Regions from separate parts of the Blautia sp. HCP3S3_C4 genome, predicted to be linked through region 1. Evidence: riboswitches for the same ligand, from Rfam matches in the RefSeq annotation. Region 1 holds a riboswitch; each other region holds the start of a gene.

Region 1 (10,439 bases):
TCAAATATGAAGTAGATGTAAAAGACGGTCAGAAAACAGGATTTTTCCTGGATCAGAAATATAACAGACTTGCCATCCAGAAGCTGTGTAAGGGCGCAAAAGTGCTGGATTGCTTTACCCATACCGGTTCCTTTGCATTGAATGCGGGAATTGCAGGCGCTGCCAGTGTGACAGGTGTGGATGCTTCCCAGCTGGCTGTAGATCAGGCTACTGCAAATGCAGCGTTAAATGGATTATCAGACAGAGTAAAATTTATCTGTGAGGATGTATTTGAGCTTCTTCCGGAGCTGGAGGAGAAGGGTGAGAAGTTTGATGTAGTGATCCTGGATCCGCCGGCCTTTACCAAATCCAGAAATTCTATAAAAAATGCAGTAAAGGGATACAGGGAGATTAATCTTCGGGCTATGAAGCTGGTGAAGGATGGAGGCTTTCTGGCAACCTGCTCCTGCTCCCATTTTATGGATTATGAATTATTTACCAGAACCATCGGACAGGCAGCAAAAAATGTACATAAGAGACTGCGCCAGGTGGAGTACAGAACTCAGGCACCGGATCATCCCATCCTGTGGTCTGCAGATGAATCCTATTATTTGAAATTTTATATCTTCCAGGTTTGTAATGACAGATGAAAGAGAGGAAAAATAAATGAGCTTTAGAGAAGTGAAACCAGAGGAACTGACAATGAATCCGTTTACCAAGATTGGTAAGGAATGGCTGCTGATCACAGCAGGAAATGAGGAAAAATGCAACACAATGACAGCCAGTTGGGGTGCCATGGGCGTTATGTGGGGAAAAAATGCAGTAACTGTTTATATCCGCCCTCAGAGATATACAAAGGAATTTGTAGACAGGGAGGAAACCTTTACGATTTCTGTGCTGGGAGAGGATTATCGTAAGGCACTGAATTACTGCGGAACTGTTTCCGGAAAGGGAATTGATAAGATCACAGAGGCAGGACTGACTCCTTATTTTGTAGATGGAACAGCTGGCATTCAGGAGGCGGATATGATTATGGTATGTAAAAAAATGTATCATGATACTATTAAGCCGGAATGCTTTGATGAGACAGAAAATGATACAAAATGGTATCCACAGAAGGATTACCATACAATGTATATTGCTGAAATTCAGAAGGTTCTTGTGAGAGAATAAGGTGTGCTTTTGCTGCTGAACAGGCAAAAATCCTTAAGGGATTTCAGAGAGACTTGAAAAGAGGTAAGGATGAGAGACAAACTGAATAAATTTATGCAGGGACGTTATGGTGTAGACCAGTTATCAAGATTTACCCTGGGTGTGGCGCTTTTTATAGTTGTGATCGGATCTTTCTGCAGAAGAAATATGGCAGGCGGAGTCTTGGATCTGTTAGGCTTTGTACTGATCATATATACTTATGTCAGAATTCTGTCCAGAAATATTCAGAAGCGTTATGCCGAAAATCAGAAATATCTGGCAATGACCCAGAATATCCGTGGCCGTTTCATGAAAGAAAAGCGTATGATGGAGCAGAGAAAAACCCATCATATTTACACCTGCCCGGGCTGCGGACAAAAGATCCGCATTCCCAGAGGAAATGGTCAGAAGATAGAAATTGAATGTCCGAAGTGTCACAGTAAGTTTATCAAGAGGAAATAAAATGTTTGGCTATGTGGTAATGAATAAACCGGAGATCAGGTTTAAGGATTTTGATCTGTATCGATCCTTTTACTGCGGTCTCTGCAGAGAGCTGAGAGAAAAATATGGGATATCCGGGCAGATTACCCTGACTTATGATATGACTTTTGTGGTTGTACTTCTCAGCGCACTTTATGAACCACCGACTCAAAAGGGAACAACCAGATGTGTGATCCATCCTGTATGCAGACAGCCGGTCCGGAAAAATGCAGCCACAGAATATGGAGCAGATATGAATGTCCTTCTCACATATTATAAATGTATGGATGACTGGGAAGATGAGAAAAAGTTTGCTGCATTGGGATATGGGAAAATTCTGCAGAGGAAAAATAATCGGCTGAGCCGCCGGTATCCGGAGAAAGCAGAGAAAATCAGAAAATTACTTGAAAAATTATCTCAGATGGAAAAGGCAGGAGAAACAGATATTGACAAAATGTCAGGCTGTTTTGGCCAGATCATGGAGGAGATTTTTGCCTGGAAAAAGGATGCGTGGGAAGACTCTCTGCGCAGAATGGGATTTTATCTTGGAAAATTCATTTATATTCTGGATGCCTATGATGATGTGGAAAAAGATGTAAAAAATGGAAATTACAACCCTTTTGCAGAAAAATATATAATGAAAGGGTTCGATGAGCAGGTACGGCAGCTTTTGATCATGATGATGGCTCAGACCTGTAGAGAATTTGAAAAGCTTCCTATTATAAAGTATACAGATATTTTGAGGAATATTCTTTATTCCGGTGTGTGGTGTCGTTTTGAGACGATTGCCAGGAAACGAAGGAAAGCAGGGGAGAAAAAACATGATTGATCCGTACAGTGTGCTGGGAGTGTCCCGGGACGCGTCAGATGATGAGATAAAAAAAGCATACCGTCGGATGAGCCGCAAATATCATCCGGATGCAAATATTAATAATCCCAACAGGGAACAGGCTGAGGAGAAGTTTAAACAGGTCCAGCAGGCCTATGAGCAGATCATGCGGGAAAGGGAACAGGGAAGCAGTTATGGAGACTCTTATAGTGGATTTGGAGGCTTTGGCGGTTATTCCGGAAATTCTGGCAATGCTTATCAGGATGAGGAAAGTGTTCGCAGGCAAGCGGCAGCAAATTATATTCAGAGCAGTCACTTCCGAGAGGCTATGAATGTGCTGCAGTCTCTTTCTCAGCGTAATGGCCAGTGGTATTACCTTTCATCAATGGCAAATATGGGGCTTGGAAATAATGTGAACGCTCTCAGCGATATCAGGGAGGCAGTCCGTCTGGAACCGGATAATATGCAGTATCAGATGCTTCTTCAGCGAATGGAAGGGGGCGGCAGCTGGTACCGGGAAATGCAGAATCCTTTTGGGGGCATGCCGACCGGCGGTGATGATTACTGCATGAAGCTTTGTCTGGCAAATCTGGCCTGCAGTCTCTGCTGTCCAGGTGGAGGTGTATTTTGTTGTTGATTTTTGTAACAAATTGGTTACTGTTCACAAACTGCACACGGAATTATAAAACTTCCATTAATGGATTGACAATCAAAATGGAAAATATTACTATAGTAAAGTGATAATGCGCAGCCGTGATGACGAAAAATAGCTGCGATAATAGAAGAAAGGTTACAGGAGGAAATCATAATGAGTATTCGTATTGGTATTTTGGGCTACGGCAATCTTGGCCGTGGTGTAGAGTGCGCAATCAAACATAATCCAGATCTGGAGCTTGTGGCTGTGTTTACACGTCGTGCTCCGGAAACCGTTAAGATTCTTACAGAGACAGCAACAGTATATTCTGTCAGTGATGCTGAAAAAATGAAAGATAAGATAGATGTTCTTATTATCTGCGGTGGAAGTGCAACAGATCTTCCGAAACAGACGCCGGAATATGCAAAGATGTTTAACGTAATTGACAGCTTTGATACACATGCAAGAATTCCGGAACATTTTGAAGCAGTAGATGCGGCAGCAAAAGAAAGCGGTCATATCGGTATTATTTCAGTAGGCTGGGATCCGGGAATGTTTTCACTGAACCGTCTCTACGCAAATGCAATTCTTACAAACGGAAAGGATTACACATTCTGGGGCAAGGGTGTAAGCCAGGGACATTCAGATGCAGTACGCCGTATCAAAGGTGTAAAAGATGCAAAACAGTACACAATTCCTGTTGAAACAGCACTGGAAGCGGTAAGAAACGGAGAGAATCCAGATCTTACAACAAGACAGAAACATACAAGAGAATGCTTCGTAGTTGCAGAGGAAGGTGCAGATCTGGCACAGATCGAGAACGATATTAAGACTATGCCGAATTATTTCTCAGATTACGACACAACTGTACATTTCATTTCTGAAGAAGAGCTGAAGCGTGATCACAGTGGAATCCCCCATGGTGGTTTTGTGATCCGCTCCGGAAAAACAGGATGGAATAATGAGAACAATCATGTGATTGAATACAGCCTGAAACTGGATTCAAATCCGGAGTTTACTTCTTCTGTACTGGTTGCTTATGCGAGGGCAGCATACCGTATGAACAAAGAAGGTCAGACAGGTGCCAAGACAGTATTTGACGTGGCTCCTGCATATTTAAGTTCTGCCGATGGGGCTGAATTGAGAAAACATCTGCTGTAAAATCGAAAAGAGACAGGGCTTTTTTGTTAGCTTTGTCTCTTTTTTGCTGGAAAAACCTGTGGTGATTTAGTGAAAATTTAACATATTTTTACTTCAATGTTGACTGTATGTTGAAGGTGTAATATAATAGGGTCATACAAACGTAACAACATTGTAAAGACTTTACATTTCTGAACATGAAAATGAAACATAATGAAATGTAATAAAAAGAAAAGGAAGGTATGTATGCAAAACGTAAACAAGAAGTTCAGAACCTGGGGGGCGTTTCTGTTCCTGCTGTTTTTTGCTGTATGTGTATCTGTATTTTTTTCAGCTGCGCGGGTTAAGGCCGACACAGAGACTGGATTTGTAACGATTAACGGTAAATCATACTACATAAATAAGGATGGTTCTAAACAGAAAGGCTGGCTGGAGCTGGACGGCAAGAAGTACTATTTTAATGCAAGCACAGGCGTACAGGTAAAGGGCTGGGCCACAGACAGCAAGGGAAGAAAGCGCTATTTCAGCAAAGGCGCCGGAATCATGATGACCGGTTGGCTGACAGACTCCAAGGGACAAAAGAGATACTTCGATGAGTCTACTGGATTTATGCAGACTAAGTGGCTGACACTGAAGGGAAAGAAATATTATTTCTACAGTAAGAGTGGCGTTGCTGCATGTAAAGAGTTTCTGACAGACAGCAAAAAGAACACCAGATATTTTACAAGTGCCTGTTACATGCTGACAGGATGGGCAAAAAATACAAAAGGTGAAGCCAGATTCTTCGAAGAAGATGATGGTATCATGGCAAAGGGCTTCCAGAAGATTGATGGTAAGAACTATTATTTCAGCACAGAAAGCGGTAAGATGGCGACAGGCTGGCAGACCATTAATTATAATAAATATTATTTTGATACTAAGACCGGTGAAATGGCAACAGGCCAGGTTACCATTGACGGTAAGAAATATACTTTTGATTCCAACGGTATTTTGCTGATCACTCCGGAATCAAACGGAAGTAAGACGATTAAGAATTATCTTGCGGGAGCATTGCTTCCGGTAGGAAAAGCCCTTTATGTATGGGGTGGTGGATGGAATGATTCTACCCGTAAGGGACTTAGTCCTACCATGACTGCTTTCTATAACAGTCAGACTGCAGATTATAATTATAATAATTACAGAGACCTGAGTACTGAAAACAGAGCAAAAGGTTTTGACTGTTCCGGTTTTGTTGGCTGGGCTGCATATCAGGTGATGCAGACGAAGTCAGGAGTTGGAAGCGGATATACAGTTGTTTCCGGTGAAGTTGGATCTACCTATAAGGCAAGAGGCTGGGGAAGCATTCTTACACAGTCTGATCTGTCAAAATCCGACTGGACATTCAAACCTGGTGATATTGGTTATAATGAAGGCCATGTATGGATTGTTCTGGGACAGTGCAGTGATAAGAGTCTTGTAATTGTTCATTCTACACCAAATGCAGGTGTACAGATCGCAGGAACTCCTACACCGAATGGAACGTATGGAAGTCAGGCAATTGCACTGGCACAGAAATATATGTCCAGATATCCGGGATATGCAAAATATGGTTCTGCATATCACACATCCAGCGGTAATTACAGCCGTAACGGAAACTATTTCAGATGGAACAGAAATACACTTTCTGATCCGGATGGATATCTGAGCAAGACCGCAGATCAGATTCTGGCAGATCTTTTCAGTTAAGAAATTGAGAGATGCATTCAAATTCAATATGAAATGAAAGAAGCAGCTTGTCCGTTGGGACGGCTGCTTTTTTGCGTAAACATTACTAAATGTTACGGAAATTTAAAATAATTTATAAAAAATCCTTGCATTCATGGAAATGATGTGTTAATATGAATAAGACTTAAAATAAATATTACGAAACTATTACATAAAAAGAAATAAAAGGTTACGAGGACGAGAGACCATGAAGAAAAAAATTGTATGTCTTACATTAGCACTGCTTATGACTGCATCACAGGCCGTAAGCGTAAGCGCTTCCAGAGAAGATGATTTAAGAGAAGAACAGGCGATTACAAGCCAACAGCTTGATGCCACATATTCCCGCATGGATGAACTGGCAAATGCAAAAGCACAGCTTGAGAGTGAAATTTCAGAGTTGGATTCCAATCTTGTTAATGTTATGGTTTCCATCGATACTCTTAAAAATGATATCAGCAATAAAGAGGTTGATATCATCAGAACAAAACAGGATCTTGCAAAAGCGCAGAAAGCCAGAGATAAGCAGTACGAGAGTATGAAGAAGCGTATCCAGTGTCTGTATGAGCAGGGTGGTGATTCTGCATGGTTCCAGATGATGTTGAATTCCGAAGATCTCAGTGATCTTCTTACACGAGCTGAGAATACCCAGCAGATGTATGAACAGGACAGAAAAAATCTGGACAAATATGTGAAGACCATTGATGAAGTAAATAATTTAAAAACACAGTATGAGTCTGATAAGGCAGAGCTGGAAGAGATGAAATCTTCTTATGAAGAGCAGTCTTATACTCTTCAGTACCAGATTGATCAGAAAAAATCTGAGTCTGCTGATTATGAAAATGAAATCGCATATGCACAGCAGCAGGCAACAGAATATGCAAATCTTCTGGCAGAGCAGACAGCAGAGATCCAGCAGTTGGAAGCAGAGCGTATTGCGGCAGAGGAAGAGGCCAGACGTCAGGCAGAGGAAGAAGCTGCAAGACAGGCGGCAGAAGAAGCTGCTGCAGCAGAGGAAGCTGCAAACTCAGAAGATGTAGAGTATGATGAGGATGGAAATCCGGTTGAAAATACAGATGAGGATACAGACGAAGATAACTATGAGGGATCAGACGATGTAGAATATGATGAAGATGGCAATGTCATTGATAATGCACAGTCCGGTGAGGATGTGGAATATGATGAGTATGGCAATGTTATTGATTCTGACAATACAGTATCAAAGGAAGATTATGAAGAAGAACAGTCTTCTGATTCTGACAATTCTTCTTCTGGTTCAGGCTCAGGCTCTTCTGTAGTGGATTATGCTACACAGTTTGTGGGAAATCCATATGTATGGGGAGGAACAAGTCTTACAAGTGGTGCAGACTGTTCTGGATTTGTACAGAGTGTATATGCCAACTTTGGAGTAAGCCTTCCGAGAACTTCTTATGAACAGCAGAATTGTGGAACAGAAGTATCTTACGCAGATGCGCAGCCAGGTGATCTGATCTGTTATGGCGGCCATGTGGCAATTTATATGGGAAATGGACGTATTGTACATGCATCCAACTCTGTAGACGGCATTAAGATCAGCGACAACGCTGCATACAGAACAATTGTATCAGTAAGAAGACTTGTATAATCTGCAAAAGATTATATCCGATAAAAAATAATGAGGAAAGACCGGGTGACGTCCATATGTGTTGTTGCCTGGTTTTTTATTTGAAAAAATTTTTAAAAAGTATATAAAAAAGTTTCTGAAAAACTTTGACAAATAGTTGACATTCTCTAACAGTGATGCTATTATAAGGACAGTATAATTCCATATAGAACATATTAAGTGCTGATACTGTTATTTATACAGTACAGAGAGAGGGAATCAGGTGAGAAACCTGAGCGATCCGGTCACTGTAACAGAGGAGCAAATCTCGCAGATCCATTGTGCCATAGCATGAGAAGGAGAGAGGAGCGATGAGCCTGGAGCCAGGAAACCTGCTTAGTATGGCGAGGTTAAACTTCCGTGTAAAGTGTAACAACCAACTCCGTTGAATCCGCAGCTTCGGAGCGTTGTCTGCTTTTTCGAAGGCAGACATTTTTTATGGAATGCGCCTGTTCTTTATGAATTATACATGATTAAATGGCAGGCGATACTACTTCGGAAATATTCGTTCCCTCCGCGCACTCATGAACGGATTAATCTTCTACCCCGGAGTAGCATCGCTCCCTCTTTATTATGGAGAAAATCATAGATTGATCTGTTGTCTGCCTATTTGGAAGAAGGGAATAAGATATGGAAAAACCATATTGGGAAGATAAAGAGTATTCTTTTTTCAGTCATAAAAAATGTGAGTTTTTTCCCTGCCATAAGGGAGCAGATCCTGAGGATTTTAACTGTTTGTTTTGTTATTGCCCTTTATATGCACTGGGGGATCAATGCGGTGGGAATTTTCGATATACAGACAGTGGGCTGAAGGACTGTACCAACTGTCAGCTTCCTCATAAGAGAAAGAACTATGGATATGTGACCGGGAAATATCAGGAACTGGCTGAGCTGATGAAGAAAATGCGTGCAGATCAGCAGTAAGGCTGGCTGACCGGTGAAAATAAAAAAGATCATCAATGGATATTTATATGAGAAATATCTGTTGATGATCTTTTTTTGTATACCTGCATAAGAAATGGTATGAACACATATTGGAAACAACTAACGGGTTTGAAGAAATACCTTCAGTCTGGGAATCTGATTGTTCAGAATCAATGATTCGGGAAAGCCGGTTTGGTGAACGAACTCTGCTGCATAGGTAAAATCTCCTACATGCTCTTTTCCATGGCTGTCGCTGGATAAAACAATGGGAAGCTGATATTTAAGGCAGCAACGAAGGATTTCTGCGTTATTTGCCCTGGTGTCACCGCGGTATCCGCCGGGAGTCAGTGAGACTTCGTTGATTTCAAAAATTACATTTTCTCTGCTGGCTGTATAAGCCAGTGCATCGTAATCCACCGGAAAAGCCGGGTTATCACAATGGCCCAGAACCTTTACGGCAGGATACTTCATTGCATTCTGGTATGCAAGAGTATTCTCTTTGACAGTTCCGGATCTGTAGTTCTGGCCATGCATACTTATGATAGCGTAGTCCAGATTAGACAACAGCTCATCACTTAGATCTACATGTCCCTGAATGTCCAGAATATTGAGTTCTACGCCATAAAGTACTTCTACACCAAAACGCTTTCTGGGGCAGAATGGCAACCCGCGGAAATAAGAAGATGTGCCGGAAGCAAGAGTACCGGGACCGTGATCAGTGATGCCCAGAAGCTTCATGCCTTTGCGTCCGGCTTCTTTTGCCATATCGGAAATTGTGCAGGAAGTACCGTGTCCGCTTGCAATGGAATGTGTATGGATATCTGCAAGATACGTAAGGATCATCCCCTTTTAAATAAAATTAATGACTGTTTTGCAGAGATATTCTGAAAAAATATATATAACAATTATGACAGAAAGAAGAAAGGTTGTCAATTGGGGTTCGGAATAAAAACAACTAAATTTTACAAACAATTCAAACAAAAAACAACATAGAAACAGTTTGAAATATGTTGTTTTTTGTTGACCTTATGAGGCGAATGAGGTATAATGGTTTTACATGAGTACATGAAAAAAAGTGAAAGAAATTTGTCTGAGCGCCGGGAATGGCAATGCGAAGATAAAAACTCCTCTTTCATGAGAAAGGAGAAACATGGAAAAATTTCAAACATCAGATATTCCCAAATCTCCGAGAATCCAGAAGCTGGTAGATGCTCTTTATGAGCATATGCCGGTGATTGAATCTTCCAGAGCGAAGCTTCTGACGGAATCTTATAAGGAGACGGAAGGCGAACCGATCATTACCCGTAGGGCCAAAGCATTTGCACATATTCTGCATCATATTCCGATTATCATCCGCGATAATGAATTGATTGTAGGAAGCAGTACCATTGCTCCCAGAGGATGTCAGACCTTCCCGGAATTTTCCTATGAATGGCTGGAGGCTGAATTGGACACAGTTGCTACCAGAACAGCTGACCCATTTGATATTGCAGAGCAGACTAAAGCTGATCTGCTGGAAGCAGATAAATACTGGAAGGGAAGAACAACCAGTGAACTTGCTACTTCCTATATGGCACCGGAAGCCATTAAGGCTATCGAACATAATATCTTTACACCTGGAAATTATTTCTATAATGGCGTAGGACATGTTACTGTAAAATACTGGGAGGTACTGGAAATCGGTTTCGAGGGTATTATGGAGAAAACCCGGGAAGAACTGAAAAAATGCAATGTAGGTGATGGTGATTATGCCCGCAAATCTCATTTTCTGGAAGCTGTACTGATCAGCTGCCAGGCAGTGATTGATTATGCACATCGCTATGCACAGCTTGCAGAGCAAATGGCGTCACAGTGTACAGATCCTGTCAGAAAACAGG
Region 2 (10,439 bases), on a different contig from region 1:
TCTTTTAAATCTTCCCAAGCATAGATGATGTTATAGCCATCTACAAGGAGATATTCTTTTTCTTTCTTCTTAGCAGAAGAGCTGTTACGGTAATAGCTGCCGCTGTCAGATTTTGAAGAAAATGTTCTCTTAAACTGTGGTTCTTTGTAACGATTGACTGGTCCGAAAGTTCTCTCAAAAATAGCTTTCAGTTCTTCCTCATCCTCATAGCTTCCTACGCCGGCATTCTTTGGCGGGCAATAACCTGAGTCTCCCTGATTCCTTCCATTCCTGTTTCCTGCTGTACTTTCTTCACTATCCGGTATGGTATCACTCAGCTCAGACTCGTCAACCCCTTCTAAGTGCATATAATCCTCTACTTCATACCATGGCACCACAAATCCAGCTCCATGAGCACAAAATACAGAACCCGTGGGATTGTCCAGGTCACGTTCGGAATCATATCCAATCTCCTCTACAATTTCATCCTGATTCTGACATGGGGCATAGCCCTTCAATGAACAGAATAATCTGCCCCGTCCCTTTGTATAGGAGGTTACCTGTGTCTGATAATCTCGCATCATTGATACAGGCGCACTCCCCTTCAATACCATCATATCATCCTCATCCGCTTCCGGCTGCTGGAAGGTTCCATTCATTTTCTGAATATCAGTCATAGCACGCCCGATCATATCTCCCGGAATCTCAAGTCTGAACTCATAATATGGCTCAAGCAGTACACTTTTTGCTTTCTTTAATCCCTGCCGCACAGCCCTGTACGTCGCCTGCCGGAAATCGCCGCCCTCTGTGTGTTTCAGATGGGCACGTCCTGTGATCAGTGTGATCTGCATATCTGTGATGGGAGAACCGGTCAGTACTCCCGGATGCTCCCGTTCTTCCAGATGAGTCAGGATCAGTCGCTGCCAGTTACGATCCAGCACGTCCTCACTGCATGCAGTAAAAAACTGCAGTCCACTTCCCGGCTCTCCCGGTTCCAGAAGCAGGTGTACTTCTGCATAATGACGCAGCGGTTCAAAATGGCCTACACCTTCTACCGGCTCTGCGATTGTTTCTTTATATACGATATTTCCTGTGCCAAACTCTACTGCTACATGGAAACGTTCCCAGATCAGATGCTTTAATATCTCAATCTGAACCTCACCCATCAGCATGGCATGGATTTCTCCAAGCTGCTCATTCCATACAATGTGAAGCTCCGGTTCCTCCTCTTCCAGCTCTTTGAGTTTCTTCAGCATCTGGTGAACATCACAGTCCTCAGGAAGCAGAATTCTGTAATTTAATACAGGTTCCAGAACCGGCATCTCAGATTCCCGTTCAATCCCAAATCCCTGTCCCGGATGTGTCTGGGAAAGGCCGGTCACTGCACAGATAGTTCCTGCAGGAGCTTCCTTTGCAAGCTCAAATTTCGCACCGGAATAAATACGGATCTGATCCGCTTTCTCTGTATCTGTAAGAAGTTCCTTCACCTTCAATGTTCCACCTGTGATTTTCATATAGCTTAAACGATTGCCCTGATCGTCTCTGGCAATCTTGAATACTTTTGCCCCGAACTCAGACGGATATGTCGGTGTCTCGCAGTATTTTTCCAAACCATGGAGGAATTCTTCTACACCTGTCATTTTCAGCGCAGAGCCAAAGAAACATGGGAAAAGTTTTCGCTCTTTGATTACTTTTTGGATATCTGATGTTGATATTTTCTCTGTTTCCAGGTATTTTTCAAGCAGTTCCTCATCGCAGACAGAAACATCTTCCAGAAACTGAGAATGCAGAGCTGATTTTTCCCAGGTGAAATCAACGCAATTATCACTTAATCGCTTCTTTAATTCTGCCAGAAGTTTCTCTTTATCTGTTCCATCCTGGTCCATTTTATTGATAAACAGGAACGTCGGAATCTGGTATCTTGCCAGAAGTCTCCATAACGTCATGGTATGCCCCTGCACACCATCCGCTCCATTGATTACAAGGATGGCATAATCCAGAACCTGAAGTGTTCTCTCCATTTCCGCTGAGAAATCCACATGTCCCGGCGTATCCAGCAGAGTTATCCCCCTGTTTCCCAGTTCAAACTCCGCCTGCTTGGAAAAAATCGTAATTCCTCGTTCCCGTTCCAGGTTATAGGTGTCCAGATACGCATCCTTATGATCCACCCGCCCCAGCTTACGGATTTTTCCCGTTAAATATAAAATTCCCTCCGACAACGTAGTCTTACCTGCATCTACGTGGGCAAGGATACCAATAACAAGTTTCTCCATAGTATATTTAAAAACTCCTTTTTCTTTATAAAATCAGTAGTTATTCTTTTATCGCTTCATCTGTTAAAATCCTTTATCAATTAATTATTTTAACATACTGATATAGATAAATCCAATAGGGTTGTGTTTTTATGTGTTCATTTAGTCCAAAAGAGTCCACATTTACAGTTAATGTGGACTCCGCTTCCATTATTTTTAATATGTGGTTTTCATATTCTTTTTTTCATTCAGCCACTTATATACAGTCTTTTCTTCTACTTTTACTCCCTGAGTAATCTGCTGCACGGATAATCCCATTTCAGCCAATGAAATTGCTGTTTCTTTTTTAGTTTTCATTACTCCTTCTGCCATACCAGCTTCATACTCAGCTTTCCTGAGTTTTCTTTTTTCCTCTTCCTCGTTATATTCAAATATACTCATAGCGACTACCGTTACTGAAAACTTATAAAAAAGTTATAAACTTCTATGTTTCATTCCTACTTCAACGAGTATGCTTTTGATGATATAAATATCTATCTACTCACAAGTTCTTGTACTCTCCATAGGCGTAAATTCCGGACTAACGTATCCGTACATATTTGCATTAACGTTTCAGTGTCAACCTGCAAATTTTTCTCCATAAGTCTTGAGATTTATAGATGCCTGGAAATCTCTGTCAATCATATTCCCACACGCACATCTATAAACTCTGTCAGATAACTTCAGATCTTTTTTGATGTTTCCACAACAGCTGCAAAGCTTTGATGATGGATAAAACCGATCAGCCACAATAAGCTGGATCCCTTTATCGCTGCACTTATATTCAAGCTGTTTTCTAAACCGGAAAAACCCCTGTGCCTGAACTGCTTTGGATAAATGTCTGTTTTTCATCATTCCGCTGACATTCAGATCTTCAATACATATAAATCTTGGTTTTCGATCTACGATCTCCGATATGGTCTGATTTAAATAATTTTTACGGATATTTGTTAATCTGTGATTTCGTTTTAATAAAAGTTTTTCCTTTTTGATTACATTATTTGTTTTACAGTAACTTTCTCCTTTTTTATTTTTCTCGTAAGAACGAGAGATACTACGCTGTAATCTGCGTTTCTGTTTTTCTAATTTCTTTATTTTCTGACTCTTATTGATGTTCTTATACTTAGTTCCATCAGAACAGATCGCCAGATCTTTGATTCCCAAGTCTATGCCGACTCCGTCATCATTAAGTGTTTCCCTGCAGTCAGGAAATTCTACACATACGCTGATCCACCAGTTCAATCCGTCAAAGGATATTCGCGGATTCATATATTTAGCATCTGTCGGAATCCTTCCATGTTCTGCAAGTCTTACCCAATTCATTTTTTGCTTATTTGCCTTCCTGCTGGAGGAAAAGCCTTCAAATTTAACGTGGGTATTACTGAATCGTATCTTAACGTTGTCCTGATAGAACTTCGGCATTGATCTCTTTTTTGACTTGAATCTTGGAAATTTCTGCAAACCTTTGAAAAAATTCTTATAAGCAGTACAGGCATCTTTGATCGCCTGTTTGGTTACATTATTTGAAATACTCAGTAACCATGCATATTCATCAGAATGTCTAAGCTTTGTAAATTCTTTTCTGAGTTCTGCATCTGAAATGAATTTTTCACCTTTTTCATAGTTTTCTATTTCCCTGGCCAAAGCCCAGTTATAAGCAAATCTTGAAGCACCTGCGTACTGAAACATCTTAGTTTTCTGTACATTATTTGGTATCAACATTACTTTTATGGCTTTTACCATCTGTTTCCTCCTGTATCAGTTCACGGATAAGTTTCTTAGCTTTATCCGCTCGTTTTCCTTGTAATTTACAACTGAATACTGTGATTATCTGAACCAGATCCTCAACAAGTTCCTGCTGTTCGGATTTTTCAGTATTATCAATAATCTCAATCTCACAATTATAAAGTGAAGCGATATATTCTATCAGCTCAAAACCAAATCGTAATAGCCGATCTTTATATAAAACAACAACCTTTTCAACCTGATTTTGAGATATTCGCCTGATCAATTCCTGAAGTCCTTTTTTCTTATAATTAATCCCGGAACCGATATCACTTATTACCTCAAATGGCTGTCCTTTTGCCAAAAGATATGTCTTAACATTATCAATCTGTCTTTCCATATCATCTTTCTGTTTATGGCTTGAAACGCGACAATATCCAATTGTAATGCGGTTTTTAGGCTTTACATTTATTACCTGGTTGAGTTACTCATCAGAATAATATCTATAGCCACTTACTGTAGTATGATGCGGATGAAGTTTTCCATTGGCATCCCCATTTCGTAATGTCTGGGCAGATACGCCTATAATTTTTGAAAATTCATGTATAGAATAATATTTACTCAAAGTATCAACTCCTTTCAATAATATTCCACCCTAATATCTTATAAAACTCAACATGTTCTTATATAATTTTATAATTTATATTTAGTTGCTAATAACCCTTCAATCGGTTTCTTTTCACAGTAATTTTTTTGTTCTTTCTTTTTGCCATTGGCAATACCTCCTGTTTTCCGCAGGAGTCAAAGAACATTTTGTGCTATTCTTATCACTTCTCAGCTCCTGCTTTTCATAATTAACTGGAATTAAAAGCATGGATTTCTGAATTGAGATTAGAATAATCAGACGGCAAAAATGCCTTGAAATATAAGAGAAATATGCTTTATACTTATGTTAGCATTACTTACTCTTATTTTCAAGGCATTTTATATTCTTTTTATTTTATAAATTGTATAGAAACTTTTTTATTCTTTATGTGTTCCTCTGATCACTTTGATTCCACGTTCTTCTATCATATTGCAGATCTGTGTCATCCTTGGACATTCATGCTTTCCATCCGGAAGACGACAGACACCTACGTGGATGGCACTGATCTTTTCGCTGACCAGTCTGTCTATCTTTTCCAGGATTCCTTTGTCTTCTATGGGGTCTGTCGGGTTGGCGTCTTTGCATCCATTGCAGGTCATCATTGCTGCCAGACAGGTATCTTCCGGATAATCCTGAAAGAAATCAGTTCTGTTCTGAAATGCTGCCAGGCATCCGACTCTGGCGCATACATTATTAGAATGAATACACGTTAAAATTCCTATCTTATTCATCTTTTTCCTCCATATACAACAGGCCAGAGTCAAAATTTTTTCTGACTCTGGCCTGTCAATTCTCATATTATAAAAATAAAATATGCATCTTCCCGCGGCTGTCATTTACCACTTCCGAATCTACCTGGTAAATCCTTTTGATCAGCTCCTGAGTGAGTACTTCCTGTGGAGTTCCATATCCTTCCAGCACACCATCTTTCAATACATAAATCTTATCACAGTATGCCGCCGCAATATTCAGGTCATGGATAGCTGATATTACAGTTACGTTAAGTTTCTTTACCAGTTCCATCAGCATGATCTGATGTGTGATATCCAGATGGTTAGTCGGCTCATCAAGGATCAGTGCAGGTGTCTGCTGTGCAAGTGCTCTTGCCAGAATAACCCTCTGCTGCTCTCCACCTGACAGCGTAGAAAATGTGCGATCCGCAAATGCATCCATCTGTACCGTTTTCAGTGCTTCTTCAACAATCCGGTAATCTTTTGCATTATCCCGTTCCAATGCTTTCTTATGAGGTGCACGTCCCATCAACACGACTTCCCGTACGGTAAAATCAAAGTTGTAGTAATTGTGCTGTGCCACAACTGCCATTTTTCTGGCGGAGCTTTTTACGCTCATGGAATGGAGTTCTTCGCCGTCCAAATAAACGGCACCTGCATCTGGCTTCAGGATACGGTAGATGCATTTTAATAATGTAGATTTTCCGCTTCCGTTTGGTCCGATGATCCCTACCAGTTCCTTATCCTTTGACTCTATGGAAATTCCCTTCAGTATCTGTCTGGCGTGAAATCCAACCTGAATATCTTCTGTAGTGATTTTCATTACTTACTACCTCCAAATCCATAGGATTTCCGCACAAGCAGATAAATAAAGCATGGAGCACCGATAATGGATACCAGCACACCGATCGGCATCTCAGAATTCTTCAGGATCACACGACATGCCACATCACACCAGATCAGGAATGATGCACCAAGCAGTGCACTTAATGGCAGTAATCTTCTGTGGTCTGTTCCAAACAGGATTCTGATCACATGAGGGATCACAAGTCCTACAAAGCCGATCACACCCGCACAATATACTGCAAACCCAATCATTACAGAAGCAACGATCAGATAAAAAGTTCTCAGCCTGTGCAAATCAGTTCCCAGTGTGATCGATACATCATCTCCTAACAGCATCAGATTCAGATTACGATATTGCGTCCAGAAAATAATTACACAGATCAATGTAACAGGAAGCATTACACCTACTCTGCTCCAGCTTGCGCCTGCAAGGCTTCCCATCGTCCACTTCATTACTTCTGTTGCTGCATTTTTGTCATTGGTGATATAGATAACAAAATTGGAAAAAGCAGAACATACCGCACTGACAGCCATTCCGGCAAGGATCAGTTTGGCAGAAGTAGCTTTTCCGCCCATGTTTGCAATGGCAATTACTGCAAAAGAAGTGACCATTGCACCAATAAATGCAGTAACACCAACTGAGTTTCCACCGAGAAATCCACCAACTCCAAGCATGATCGCCAGTGTTGCACCAAAGGATGCACCGGATGAAATACCAAGTACATACGGATCTGCCAGTGGGTTCTGGACAATCGCCTGCATAACTACGCCACAGACGGAAAGAGCCATTCCAACTGCCAGAGCCAGCAGGACTCTGGGCAGCCGGATCAGCCACACAACATCGTGAACTGCGCCTTCTGCATAGGCGGACAGGCTTTTGATATGAAACAATTTATATGCAATGACACTGTAAACATCTTTCAGTAACAGATCTGCATTTCCAAAAGTGATTGCTGCAAGAATGGAAAAAATCAAAAATGCCGCAAGCCCGATAAGAACTGCCACATACATGGATGTCCTGAGCACACTGCCTTTTTTTGTCTGTGAAACCTGTTCTTTCACTGTTATGTCCTCAATCAGTCAAAATTCACATCCGGATATAATCCTTTTGCGAAAGTTTCAATACCATCCTGTGTACGTGTTGCACTTGCGTACATTTCACTGAGCATGATCGGATAAACACGACCGTTCTTTACAGCGTCAAGGCTCTGAAGTGCTTCGTCATCCTTGATAACGGCAAGCTGGCTTTCTTTTACAGTTTCCGGATCATCACCTGCATATGGCATGTATACAACAAAAATCACATCAGGGTTTGCTGCAATGATATCTTCTTTTCCTGCTGTAGAAGCATCCGGGTTTGCCAGAGTCGCACCCAGTTGTGTTACCATATCTCCACCAAGGCTCTTTGCACCATAGTTTGTGATATCTTCTCCAAGAGGTTCCAGAACCATTACGCTTGGTTTCTCTTCTACATCTGCTGTTGCTGTAAGAGTTTTATCGATCACTGCCTTTGCATCATCTACGATTGCCTGTGCTTTGTCCTGTACATCAAAAATCTTTCCAAGATTTAAGATGTCTGTAAATTCATTTTCCAGAGTTCTGTCTCCGTCAGGGCGTGTGTTTGTGTTGTAATAAGTGTTGCAGCCTTTGTCAATCCAGTCTGTTACATTTCCGAGATTTTTATCAGAAAACAGGGAGCTCCAGGATAAGATCATGTCTGGCTCCAACATCGTTACAGTCTCAAGGGATGGGGTAAATTCATCAAGATAATTTGTTTTTGAAAATGCATCTTTAAGTTCATCCGGAACTTCATTGTCAAGACCTGCAGTAGCTACCAGACGGTCTTCCAGGCCAAGTGCAAGCATGGTTTCAATGCTTCCCTGATATACAGCAAGAACTTTCTCCGGTGCCTTTTCATAGGTTGTTTCGATTTCATTTCCATCATAATCATAGGTTGTGATGGTCAGAGGATATTCTGTCTTTGTACCTTCTGCGTCTGCTGTCTTATCTGCATCTGCTGAATCCTGTGCGTCTGCATCTTCCTGTGTATCAGAGTCTGCATCTGCTGCCGGCTGATTGTCCTCTTTGATTGTCTCAGAGTCTGCTCTCTCTGCTGCAAAAGCTGCCGGAGCTGCGGAAACTGCCATAGCTGCTGCCATCATAATTGCCATGATTCTTGTGGATAAATACCTGTTTTTCATTTGACTTCCTCTCTTTTCGTATATGTTATTTACCTGTTCGTGTAACCGAAAAGATGAGACTTCAGAAAAAGTAAAATAGAAGTGATAAGAATAACGGATACTTTTTACGGAAGCTCCTTCTTTACGCTGTCAGGCAGGTTTCCTGACTCACAGATCACAGAAAGTTCCCATAAAATAAAAACTGATACAACATCCATGCTTCAGCAGTTCATGAATATTGTATCAGAAATATTTCCAGATACTCTCTGACAGCCGGATTCCGCCTTCTCACATATTTATGCAATGACATATTACAATCCCGCTTTTTTTCTGTATACAGTGGCCGCAACCGTTCAGGCATTTCACCTGATTCCCTCTCACATTATCATACACAAAATCTGCGTATGATAATGTTCACTTAACAGCTATTCAATTACGCTGATATAATTTTAGCACACTGCTTTTATAATTACAACCATATTCGAGACACATCAGAATTCTTTCTTCTCCATAAGCCGGACACCAATCCAAAAAGATCCCATATATACAATTACTGTAAATAATACAACTCCGGCCAATACCATTCCCCATTTCAGTCCATTCAGCCATGCACCGACTGCGTCTGCTGAAAGTCCCATTGTTTTTATCAGAATATAAACTACGGCAATTATAATAGCCCACATGACCATTGCAATATAACGTCCTTTTTCTGCTCCAAAATGTATTACAAGCGGGAGCGATACTGACAACATAAGAAGCGCCAGTGGAATGTATATCAGAGTGTCAATAATTTTCTCACTCAGGCACCCCTGAAGCTCTGCCACACCTTTACAGATCACTCCCGTTATTGCTTCAATTCCCCACGCTGCAGCCGTAAGCCCTGCTCCCAGCAGATATTTCTCCGCCACATACTGTTTTCTGGTAACCGGCAAGGTCATAAGAAATGCAAGACCATTATCAAACTCATCATAACTTATAGTCGTAATGGCAAAAATTGCTGTGGCAATCATAAAATATCCTATAGCAAAACTGACGCTCCCGCTTCCTGCCAGATTCAGGATGACTCCCATTACAATAACCAGGATAAAAGACTGTTTCTGCTGTTTCATCAGTTCTATATCCTTTACAAATAATCCCTTCATACCTGTTCCTCCATCATCACTACCAGATCATCAATCTTTCCATTCTCAATTACAACATCCGGATAATTTTCCATATAAAATTGTTTCTGGTTTGTCAGACACCTGTATCCATAAGCTTCTTTCCGAATCTTAATAAGGTATTGCTGATCCAGTTTTTCGTACTCTTCTTCTGAAACTTTAAGAACTGCATAATCTGACAGCAGTACATCTGTATCCTCATGAAGGATAATTTTTCCGGCATGGATCATATAAAAATCGTCACAAAGACTCTCCAGATCTGATGAAATATGTGAACTGATCAGAATAGAACTGCTTTCATTTTCTTCCATATATTCTCTCAGCATGTTCAGCACCTCATCCCTGGCGATCACATCCAGACCAACTGTGGGCTCATCCAGAATCAGCAGTTCTGCCTTATGGCTTAATGCTGCCAGTACTTTAAACTTTGCTTTCATACCAGTGGAAAATTCTTTGATTTTCTTGTCTGTGGGCAGATTGAATCTTCTGCACTGCTGCAGGAATTTCTCTCTGTCAAAATCCGGATATATGCTTTTCATAATATTTGCCACGCCCGCTGCTGTCAGATACATACTGAAGCCTGAATCTGCAAAAACAACTGCCAGTTTCTGCTTATCCTCCGGCTTAAGCTCTTCTGCCTTTTTCCCAAAGACCTCTATCTCTCCGCCATCCGGATGAATCAAGCCGAGCAAAGCTTTAAATGTGGTGGATTTCCCGGAACCATTTCTTCCAATAAGTCCTGTAATCATCCCAGGCTGTACTTCCATAGAACAGTCCAGCGAAAAACCTCTGTAATGTTTCTGCAAATGACTGATTTTCAACATGTCTTAGTCCTCCATGATCATTTCAAAAAGATTTCTGATTTCCTCATCGTTCAGTCC
Region 3 (10,439 bases), on a different contig from region 1:
AAATGGCAGGCAGAATGGATCTAGTAGGCTACGGACCGAAATGTCTGATACGTCCTATCCGGGAACACCGTAAAAATACATCTTCCGAAAGCCGTTCTGACAAAAACCGCAGATCTTCCGGAAAAACCAAGACTGCAGACAGAAAGAACAGAATCGGTGGGAAACAAGCCAATGTCAGAACACAAACCAACACTAGAAAGAACACTGCAGAAAAAAAGAAAACCAGGGGAGGCAGGAGATGACTCAAAATACCAAAAGCAGACAGAATACCTCAGAAAAGAAAGTGAAAAAAGGAGATTTGGGATATTTTCAAAGTGAAAAGAAGCGAAAGCTGATCATTACAGCCATTCTTTTTGCTGTACCTCTTTTTATCTTTTTTACATCATGGATCTATTTCAAAACCAGAATGACCATCTGGACAGTGGTTACGGTAGTGGGATGTCTCCCTGCCTGTAAATCTCTGGTGGGGCTGATCATGATCCTGAAATGCAGACCTATGGACAGAAAGCTTTATGAACAGATCCGGGAACACCAGGGAGAGCTGGACATGGCCTATGAGATGTATATGACCTTTTATGAAAAAAGTGCCTATATTGATGCACTGGCAGTCTGCGGAAATACAGTAGCTGCCTACAGCAGTGACCCAAAGATCCATGCGTCCTATATGGAGGAAAACTGTCAGAAGGTTGTTCGTAAAAACGGATACAAGGCTACTGTAAAAATTTTCACAGATCTCAGACCTTTTCTGGAAAGACTGGATTCTATGAATGCACATAAGGATACCCTGGAAGAGGGAATCAAATTTACTCCTGATGAGAAATATCCTGAGCTTTACAGAAATGAACTGATCCGACAGACCATTCTTGCACTTTGCCTGTAAAAAACGTTACTGTGAACGGAGTGAACAGTAACTAAAAAACAGAAACAGGAAGATCTTCCATCATATAATTCAGCATAATAGAATTGATTATAATTGTATAAGAAGAAAGTTATATATATGAAAGAATTAATTATAAAGGAAAACGAAGCCGGACAGCGCTTTGACAAATATCTGGCAAAGGTGCTGAAGGAAGCACCCAAAAGCTTTTTTTACAAAATGCTCCGTAAGAAAAATATCACCCTGAACGGCAAAAAGGCTACCGGAAATGAAAAGCTTCTGGAGGGGGATACTGTTAAATTTTTTCTCAGTGATGAAACCTTTGAGAAATTTGCAGGGAATACCCAGGTGCCCAGGGCCTATTGCCATCTGGACGTAGTATATGAGGACAAGGACATTATTATCATCAACAAACCTGCTGGTATGCTGTCCCAGCCTGCAGATGACGGACAGCCTTCACTGGTAGAATATGTGACCGGCTATCTGCTGAAAAAGGGAGAGCTTACTGAGGAACAGTTAAAGACCTTCCGACCATCTGTGTGCAACAGGCTGGACCGCAATACCAGCGGGCTGGTGTGCGCAGGCAAAAGCCTGGCAGGTCTTCAGTTTCTTTCCGGGATTTTTCATGACAGAAGTCTCCATAAATATTATCTCTGCCTGGTAAAGGGCAGACTTGAAAAAGGGGAACATATTAAAGGCTATCTGCATAAAAATCAAAAAACAAATAAAGTGACAGTGTCAGAAAAACAGTTTGAGGATTCCCTGCCTATAGAGACAGGGTACCGTCCTTTGGGGAGTAATGGACGGGTAACCCTGCTGGAAGTAGAACTGATCACAGGAAGGACTCATCAAATCCGTGCCCACCTGGGAAGTATCGGACATCCCCTTTTGGGAGATGCCAAATACGGGGACAGAGATTTTAACAGAGCTTACACAAAATTCGGAGTCAGAAATCAGCTGCTCCATGCATACAAGCTGGAAATACCACAGACAGGACAAACCTTTTTGGCAAAAGTACCACAGCTGTTTGAAAGCATATTAAATGAGGAACATTTAAAGGGGAGCTATTATGAAAATCTGGAAATTAGTGTGGGAGTATGCCAGGATGATCATCCTGGTAGTGGTGATCGTAACTGTGGTCAATAATATAGTTCTGATCAATGCCAAAATTCCATCACCTTCTATGGAGAAAACCATTATGACCGGTGACAGGATCTTTGGCTTCCGCCTGGCCTATGGTATCAATATAGATTTCTTTGGACATAACTATACAAAGAAATTCAGAGATCCGGAAAGATTTGACATCGTGATCTTTAAGTATCCAGATGATGAAAGCAAGCTTTACATCAAGAGAGTGATCGGTCTGCCCGGGGAGAAGGTACAGATCCTGGATGGAAAGGTATATATTAACGATTCCCGGACACCGCTGGATGACAGCTTTGTACCGGAAACACCCAAGGGAGATTTCGGACCATATCAGGTGCCGGAGAACAGCTATTTTGTCCTGGGGGACAACCGGAATCATTCCAAGGATTCCCGGCTCTGGAAGACCAGCAACTATGTAACCTGGGATGAACTTGTGGGAAAGGCATTTTTCCGTTATTATCCTTCCCTGAAGATTCTTGGGAAACCTGCAGAAAAAAATACATAAAATCACGAGGAAAAACCATTGGCAACCTGGAACAGCAGAGGCTTGCGCGGCTCCACTCTGGAGGAGCTGGTAAACCGTACAAATGAACAATACAGGGAAAAGGGACTGGCACTGATTCAGAAAATCCCCACTCCCATTACCCCTGTCCGCATGGACAAGGAAAACAGGCACATCACCCTGGCATATTTTGAACAGCGCAGTACCGTGGATTATATCGGAGCAGTACAGGGAATCCCTGTCTGCTTTGATGCCAAAGAATGCTGTACGGATACCTTTCCGCTGGCAAATATCCATTCTCATCAGGTAGAGTTCATGGAGAGCTTTGAGAAGCAGGGAGGGGTGGCTTTTTTTCTTATCTTTTTCAGCCATGAAAATCTTTTCTATTATCTGCCCCTGCGGGATCTGATGGTATTCTGGCAGAGGATGGAGGATGGGGGCAGGAAAAGCTTCCGCAGAGAAGAATTATCTCCGGAATATTATCTGGAAAAAAGAGGGGGATTTCTGGTTCCCTATCTGGAGGGTCTGCAGAAAGATCTGGATCACAGAGACTGATGTTACTGTTCACTCCGTTCACAGTAACAATAAACAGTAACAATAATAATAACAAAATACAGGATTGACATTTTCAGAATAAACCAGTATAATTTTATCTAGTTTATGCATCATTGTAGTAGCATGGTAGCACACTAAAGTAGAATGGAAGACAAGGAGGATCACGCAATGGAGCGTATTTTTCATACACCAGAGGGTGTAAGGGATATTTACAATGGCGAATGCAGCCAGAAGAGGAAGGTACAGGAGAGGATCCACCGTGTTTTCCATCAGTATGGCTACGAAGATATAGAGACACCCACCTTTGAATATTTTGAAGTTTTCAGCCGGGAGGTGGGAACTATTCCATCCAGAGAGCTGTATAAATTTTTTGACAGGGAGGGCAATACCCTGGTGCTGAGACCGGACTTTACCCCTTCCGTATCCAGAGCCTGTGCCACTTACTTTTCACCGGACCAGGAGCCGGTAAGTTTGTGCTATACAGGCAATACCTTTATTAATAATTCCAGCTACAGAGGCAGATTAAAGGAAACCACCCAGATGGGTGTGGAGCGTATTGGTGACGAATCTGCAGATGCAGATGCAGAGCTTCTGGCAATGACAGTGGAGTGCCTGTTGGCTGCAGGTCTGACTGAGTTTCAGATCAGTGTGGGACAGGTGGATTATTTCAAATCCCTTCTGAAGGAGGCAGAGCTTAATGCAGAGGCTGAAGAACGTCTCCGTTCCCTGATCTCCCAGAAAAATGCCTTTGGTGTGGAGGAGTTTGTAGAAGAACAGAAATTAAAGGAAGGCATAGCAAAAGCTTTTGTGGAGATCCCACAGATGTTTGGTTCCACAGAGGTTCTGGAAAAAGCCAGAAAGCTGACCAACAATGCAAGGGCTCTGGAGGCAGTAGCCAGACTCCGTGAGATTTATGAAATCCTAAAAATTTATGGATACGAAAAATATGTTTCCTTTGATTTCGGCATGCTGAGCAAGTATCAGTATTATACAGGTATTATTTTCCAGGCCTATACCTATGGAACCGGAGAACCTATGATCAAAGGCGGACGTTACAACGGGCTGATGAAGCATTTTGGAAAACCTGCCGCATCCATTGGCTTTGCCATTGAGGTAGACAACCTGCTTCTGGCTCTTTCCAGCCAGAAGATCATTTCCGAAAAAGAAGAAAAACCAGAAGTGATCCAATATGGACCGGCAGACCGGACCGAAGCCATTGCAAAAGCCCAGAAGCTCCGTGCAGAGGGACACAGCGTGGCATTACGCTTGAAAAAGGAGGCCAGATAAATGAGATACCTGACATTTGCCCTTACAAAGGGCAGACTAGCCAATAAAACAATGGATGTACTTGAAAAAGCCGGAATTACCTGTGAGGAGATCCGGGACAAGGATACCCGTAAGCTGATCTTTGTAAACGAAGAACTGAAAATGAAATTTTTCCTGGCTAAGGGTCCGGATGTACCTACCTATGTAGAGTACGGTGCAGCTGACATCGGAATTGTGGGAAAGGATACCCTTCTGGAGGAAGGCCGCAAGCTGTATGAGGTTATGGATCTGGGCTTTGGCAAATGCAGAATGTGTGTCTGCGGTCCGGAAAGCGCCAGAGAAGTACTGGAGAATAACCAGCTGATCCGTGTGGCAACCAAATACCCAAACATTGCCAAGGATTACTTCTATAATAAAAAGCACCAGACGGTAGACATTATCAAATTAAATGGTTCTATTGAGCTGGCACCTATCGTAGGCCTGTCCGAAGTGATCGTAGACATTGTAGAGACAGGAAGCACCCTCAGGGAAAACGGTCTGAAGGTATTGGAGGAGGTATGCCCTCTGTCAGCCAGAATGGTAGTAAACCAGGTAAGCATGAAAATGGAAAATGAGAGAATCCGCAAGCTGATCCACGACTTGCGTAAAGTCCTGCAGGAGGAAAATAAAAATGCGTAAAGTAACATTAACCAAAGAATCTACCAGAGATATTCTGGGAAATCTGCTGAAAAGAAGCCCTAATAATTACGGAAAATTTGAATCTGCAGTAGCAGAAATTCTGGCAAAGGTAAAAAGTGAAGGGGACGAAGCCCTTTTCGCCTATACAAAGCAGTTTGACAAGGTAGAAATCAATAAGGACACCATCCGCGTTACAGAAGAAGAGATCAAGGAAGCTTATGACACCATTGATCCTGCACTGCTGGATGTGATCCGCAAGGCACTGGTAAATATCCGTACCTACCATGAAAAACAGATCCAGAACAGCTGGTTTACAAGTACCACAAACGGAACCATGCTGGGACAGAAGGTAACTCCCTTAAACCGCGTAGGTGTTTATGTTCCAGGCGGAAAGGCAGTTTATCCTTCCTCTGTACTTATGAATATTGTGCCTGCCAAGGTTGCAGGAGTACCCCATATTGTAATGACCACCCCTCCGGGAAAGGACGGCAAAGTATGTGCTTCCACACTGGTAGCAGCAAGAGAGGCCGGAGCAGATGAGATCTACAAGGTAGGCGGAGCCCAGGCAGTGGGAGCTCTGGCTTATGGTACAGAAAGCATTCCAAAGGTAGACAAAATTGTAGGCCCTGGAAATATTTTCGTAGCTTTGGCAAAGAAAGCAGTATATGGCTATGTAAGCATTGACTCTATTGCAGGTCCAAGTGAGATCCTGGTATTGGCCGATGAAACTGCCAACCCACGCTATGTGGCAGCAGACCTTCTTTCCCAGGCTGAGCATGACGAGCTGGCCTGCGCCATCCTGATCACTACCAGCCGGGAATTTGCAGACAAGGTTGACCAGGAGGTAAAGGGCTTTGTAGAAGTTCTCTCCAGAAAAGAGATCATCCAGAAGTCCCTGGATAACTTCGGCTACATACTGATCGCAGAGGATATGGATGAGGCTATTGAGGCAGCCAATGAGATTGCACCGGAGCATATGGAGATTGTTACAGCCAACCCCTTTGAGGATATGATGAAGGTTAAGAATGCAGGAGCTATTTTTATCGGAGAATACAGCTCTGAACCTCTGGGAGATTATTTTGCAGGACCAAACCACGTACTTCCCACCAACGGAACTGCCAAATTCTTCTCCGCCCTTTCTGTAGATGACTTTGTCAAGAAATCCAGCATTGTCTATTATTCCAAAGCTGCACTGAGGGACATCCACAAGGATATTGTCCAGTTTGCAACATCTGAACAGCTGACTGCACATGCAAACTCCATTGCAGTACGTTTTGAGGAAGAAGAAAACTAATCAGAAGGAGACATACAATGGCCAGAGAAGCTTCGGTAGAGAGAAATACAAAAGAAACACAGATGAAATTAACGATCAGCCTGGACGGAACCGGATGTTCTCATATTGAGACAGGCGTAGGATTTTTTGACCACATGCTGGACGGCTTTACCAGACACGGACTTTTTGACCTGAACGTAAAAGTAAAGGGAGATCTGCAGGTAGATGACCACCACACCATTGAGGACACCGGAATTGTACTGGGAACAGCATTAAAAGAGGCAATCGGTGACAAAAAGGGCATAAAACGCTACGGAAGCTGCATCCTTCCTATGGATGAATCCCTGGTGCTCTGCGCCATTGACCTGTCCGGCAGACCCTATTTTGCCTGGGATGCAGAGTTTACCGCTGACCGGATCGGAGATATGTCTACAGAAATGGTGAAGGAGTTTTTCTACGCTGTTTCCTATTCCTGCGGCATGAACCTGCACATCAAAGTCTTAAGCGGTGGCAACAATCATCATGTAGCAGAAGCCATGTTCAAAAGCTTCGCCAAGGCACTGGACGCAGCTACCTCCTATGACCCACGGATCACAGACGTACTTTCCACAAAGGGAAGTCTGGCATAAAGGAGGCACATATGAATAAGAAAATCCATCCTGCACAATCTGAGGAGAAGGCCTTTACCTGGGCAGATTTCAAGCTGAACAGCGACGGAATGGTACCAGTGATCGCACAGGACTATGAGACTGGTGAAGTACTAATGCTGGCTTATATGAATGAAGAGGCCTACAATACCACTGTGGAGACAGGAAAAATGACCTACTGGAGCAGAAGCCGCAATGAACTGTGGACCAAGGGTCTGACCTCTGGACATCTCCAATATGTGAAATCCCTTACCCTGGACTGCGACAACGACACCATCCTGGCAAAAGTAGACCAGGTAGGAGCTGCCTGCCACACCGGAAACCGAACCTGCTTTTTCAAACCACTGTACCAGGGTTGAAAATGTCTGAAAAATACGAAACGATTTTTGGTAATTTTCGTCTTATTCTTGACAATCTGTAAAATTTGTGGTAAAAAAAGAGTATCCGAATTGAATATGTGCAAGAGTTATAACGTTAAGGTTACATCCTAATGGATGTGCAAAAGGGAATCCGGTGAGAATCCGGAACGATACCGTCACTGTGTAAGGGAGCTGTTTTTCAGAACCACTGGTTTACCGGGAAGGGAGAAGCAGCGATGAACGAAGTCAGGAGATCTGCCTTAGCGTGGAATTTGGGGTCTGCGGTTTACAGTACCTTTGTTCTCATGACTTACATAGTTCTTATCGTATCCTGCCGGATGTTTATGTTATGTCCGGTATTTACGAAATCCGATACAAACCGTGTATAATGAGAAAAGTAACAGCTGCAGAGATGCGGCTGTTTTTCTTTGCATACATCTGTCCGGAAATATTTAATTATTAAAAGAGGATAAACACCATGAAAAGAAAATCTATGTTAGCCTTATTGTTAGCAGTATCAATGACTTGCTCTATGACAGCAGCTACCGGCACAGTTGCATTTGCTGAGGACGCAGCTACAGAAGAATCCGCCGATGACGCAGCTGCTACAGATGACGCAGAAGCTACAGATGATACAGCAGCTGATGCTGCAGAAGCTACAGATGATGCTTCCGCAGATGCTGATGCTTCTTCCGATGACCAGAAGGCAGCTGATGAGGTTGGCGCACTGATCGATAAAATCTATGTTCAGGAAAGAACAGACACAACAGATGATGACTGTAAGGCAGCCAAAGAAGCATGGGATAAGCTGACAGATGCACAGAAAGAACTGGTAACAGGTGAAAATGCAGATCCTGACTACTTCGGACGTGACACAGGAGATGCTTCCAAGGATGATCCTCGCAACCAGGATGAAATCGGTGAAAACGAGCTTTTAGTAGTAAGCTTTGGTACATCCTTTAACGACAGCCGTGCAGAAGATGTCAAAGGTATTGAGGATGCACTGGCAGCAGCATATCCGGACTGGTCTGTAAGAAGAGCTTTTACAGCACAGATCATCATCAACCATGTACAGGCAAGAGATAACGAAGTAATCGACAACATGCAGCAGGCACTGGACCGTGCAGTAGCTAACGGTGTTAAGAACCTGGTTGTGCAGCCTACTCATCTGATGCATGGTGCTGAGTACGATGAAATGACAGAAGCAATTGATGGATACAAAGATAAATTTGAATCTGTAGCAATCGCAGAGCCAATGCTTGGTGAAGTTGGCGATGACGCTACCGTGATCAACGATGACAAGAAAGCAGTTGCCCAGGCAATTACAGATGAAGCCTGCAAGGTAGCCGGATTCGATGATATGAAGGCAGCCGCAGATGCTGGTACAGCATTTGTATTCATGGGACATGGTACTTCCCATACAGCAAATGTAACCTACGACCAGATGCAGACACAGATGGATGATCTTGGATTCACAAACGCTTTCATCGGTACTGTTGAAGGTGAACCGGAAGATACCGCATGCGATAAAGTAATTGAAAAGGTAAAAGAAGCAGGATTCAAGAATGTAATCCTTCGTCCTCTGATGGTTGTTGCAGGTGACCATGCAAACAACGATATGGCCGGCGATGATGAAGATTCCTGGAAGAGCCAGTTTGTAGCATCCGGAGATTTCGACAGTGTTGACTACCAGATCGAAGGACTTGGAAGAATTGCAGCAGTAGAAGATCTGTATGTAGCTCATACAAAAGCAGCAATCGACTCCCTGGGAGCAACAGATAATGCAGCTGCAGATGAGAACGCTGAAGCAGCAGATGATGAAACTGCATCAAAAAATGAAGCAGCAGATGAAACAGCAACAGAAGAAGCAGATGCTGAATAATCAAATTAAATAAAATCAGGCCTGACGGATAACCGGTACAGGCAACAGAATCTGCCCGGATACTTGCAATAGTTTCCGGGCAGATGTATTATGTAGATATTAAGTCTGAGGCAAAGTCTGGGACGGATACATTTTACCCAGACATTTTATGTAACAGACAGGTAACAGAAAGGAAGACATTATTATGAAAAGACGTTCATTCGTATTATTTTTATCTGCTCTGACCATGTCAGCAGCTTTGATCGGTACCAGCCCTGTACTGGCAGAAACAAAAGAAACCACAGAAGCAGCGGACAGCAAGGAGACAGATGTCAAAGACGCAGATACCAAAGACAGTGATGCCAAGGATACTGCAGACTCCGCAGTTCTGGAGGATGGGGTTTACACAGCTGAGTTTGATACAGACAGCAGTATGTTCCATGTAAATGAAGCCAATGACAAAAAGGGAACCCTTACTGTAAAAGACGGCAAAATGACAATCCATGTGAGCCTGGTATCCAAAAAGATCGTCAACCTCTTTGCTGGAACTGCAGAAGATGCTGCCAAAGACGGAGCCGAAATCCTTGATCCTACCACAGATACTGTAAAATACAGTGACGGAATGACAGAAGAAGTATACGGCTTCGATATCCCTGTACCTGCCATTGATGAGGAGTTTGACGTTGCCATTCTTGGAGAAAAAGGAAAATGGTATGACCACAAGGTCAGCGTCAAGGATCCTGTAAAGGATGACTCTGCAGAAAGCAGCGATGCCGAAGATTCCAAAAAAGAGTATACAGGTAAGAAAATAGCAGATCTTGGTGTTGAGGACGGAGACTATACTGCAGAGGTAACTCTCACAGGCGGTTCCGGCAGAGCCACCGTGGATTCTCCTGCAGCCATCAGCATCAAGGGCGACAAGGCTACAGCTACCATCGTATGGAGCAGCCCGAACTATGACTATATGATAGTGGATAACCAGAAATACGAGCCTGTAAACAAGGACGGTAATTCCACCTTCGAGATCCCGGTAAGTGCTTTCGATACAGAGCTGGCAGTAACTGCCGATACCACAGCCATGAGCACCCCTCATGAAATCGACTATACCCTGAACTTTGATTCCTCTACATTAAAGGAAGCAGATAAGAAAGCAGAAAAGTAAAAATCATCAAGAATAAACGAAAGCAAGAAATACAGAATAATTATGAAAAAATATCTACTATACCTATTCACAGCCATTACTCTGCTCTGTGCCTGTACCTTCACCGTACAGGC

What was found. Region 1 has a riboswitch for cobalamin ahead of ACTNC6_RS01140 (cysteine-rich small domain-containing protein). Riboswitches for the same ligand answer to the same signal wherever they lie in the genome.
Region 2: linked by a shared signal. The riboswitch ahead of ACTNC6_RS08085 (ABC transporter substrate-binding protein) and the one ahead of ACTNC6_RS01140 (cysteine-rich small domain-containing protein) in region 1 are both predicted to bind cobalamin.
Region 3: linked by a shared signal. The riboswitch ahead of ACTNC6_RS07765 (sirohydrochlorin cobaltochelatase) and the one ahead of ACTNC6_RS01140 (cysteine-rich small domain-containing protein) in region 1 are both predicted to bind cobalamin.

What each region holds. Positions count from the first base shown of each region.
Region 1 covers NZ_JBQHWF010000001.1:234,683-245,121, forward strand. Annotated here, with positions in the region: gene ACTNC6_RS01100 (class I SAM-dependent rRNA methyltransferase) at 1-629, shown strand, start outside; gene ACTNC6_RS01105 (flavin reductase family protein) at 646-1,152, shown strand; gene ACTNC6_RS01110 (hypothetical protein) at 1,222-1,632, shown strand; gene ACTNC6_RS01115 (DUF5685 family protein) at 1,634-2,479, shown strand; gene ACTNC6_RS01120 (DnaJ domain-containing protein) at 2,472-3,116, shown strand; gene ACTNC6_RS01125 (diaminopimelate dehydrogenase) at 3,288-4,274, shown strand; gene ACTNC6_RS01130 (N-acetylmuramoyl-L-alanine amidase family protein) at 4,500-5,978, shown strand; gene ACTNC6_RS01135 (C40 family peptidase) at 6,205-7,620, shown strand; cobalamin riboswitch at 7,800-7,992, shown strand; gene ACTNC6_RS01140 (cysteine-rich small domain-containing protein) at 8,269-8,562, shown strand; gene ACTNC6_RS01145 (phosphatase) at 8,683-9,405, opposite strand; gene ACTNC6_RS01150 (glycyl radical protein) at 9,713-10,439, shown strand, end outside.
Region 2 covers NZ_JBQHWF010000007.1:36,934-47,372, forward strand. Annotated here, with positions in the region: gene ACTNC6_RS08050 (NYN domain-containing protein) at 1-2,252, opposite strand, end outside; gene ACTNC6_RS08055 (hypothetical protein) at 2,448-2,672, opposite strand; gene ACTNC6_RS08060 (RNA-guided endonuclease InsQ/TnpB family protein) at 2,850-4,013, opposite strand; partial or broken gene ACTNC6_RS08065 (IS607 family transposase) at 3,976-4,620, opposite strand; gene ACTNC6_RS08070 (CGGC domain-containing protein) at 5,019-5,372, opposite strand; gene ACTNC6_RS08075 (ABC transporter ATP-binding protein) at 5,440-6,195, opposite strand; gene ACTNC6_RS08080 (FecCD family ABC transporter permease) at 6,195-7,280, opposite strand; gene ACTNC6_RS08085 (ABC transporter substrate-binding protein) at 7,295-8,419, opposite strand; cobalamin riboswitch at 8,535-8,811, opposite strand; gene ACTNC6_RS08090 (ABC-2 transporter permease) at 8,890-9,540, opposite strand; gene ACTNC6_RS08095 (ABC transporter ATP-binding protein) at 9,537-10,382, opposite strand; gene ACTNC6_RS08100 (GntR family transcriptional regulator) at 10,386-10,439, opposite strand, start outside.
Region 3 covers NZ_JBQHWF010000006.1:144,283-154,721, forward strand. Annotated here, with positions in the region: gene ACTNC6_RS07715 (YgiQ family radical SAM protein) at 1-242, shown strand, start outside; gene ACTNC6_RS07720 (hypothetical protein) at 239-880, shown strand; gene ACTNC6_RS07725 (RluA family pseudouridine synthase) at 998-2,023, shown strand; gene lepB (signal peptidase I) at 1,947-2,528, shown strand; gene ACTNC6_RS07735 (Holliday junction resolvase RecU) at 2,547-3,080, shown strand; gene hisZ (ATP phosphoribosyltransferase regulatory subunit) at 3,249-4,367, shown strand; gene hisG (ATP phosphoribosyltransferase) at 4,368-5,024, shown strand; gene hisD (histidinol dehydrogenase) at 5,017-6,318, shown strand; gene hisB (imidazoleglycerol-phosphate dehydratase HisB) at 6,336-6,926, shown strand; partial or broken gene hisI (phosphoribosyl-AMP cyclohydrolase) at 6,983-7,303, shown strand; cobalamin riboswitch at 7,405-7,580, shown strand; gene ACTNC6_RS07765 (sirohydrochlorin cobaltochelatase) at 7,782-9,185, shown strand; gene ACTNC6_RS07770 (hypothetical protein) at 9,370-10,326, shown strand; gene ACTNC6_RS07775 (ABC transporter substrate-binding protein) at 10,369-10,439, shown strand, end outside.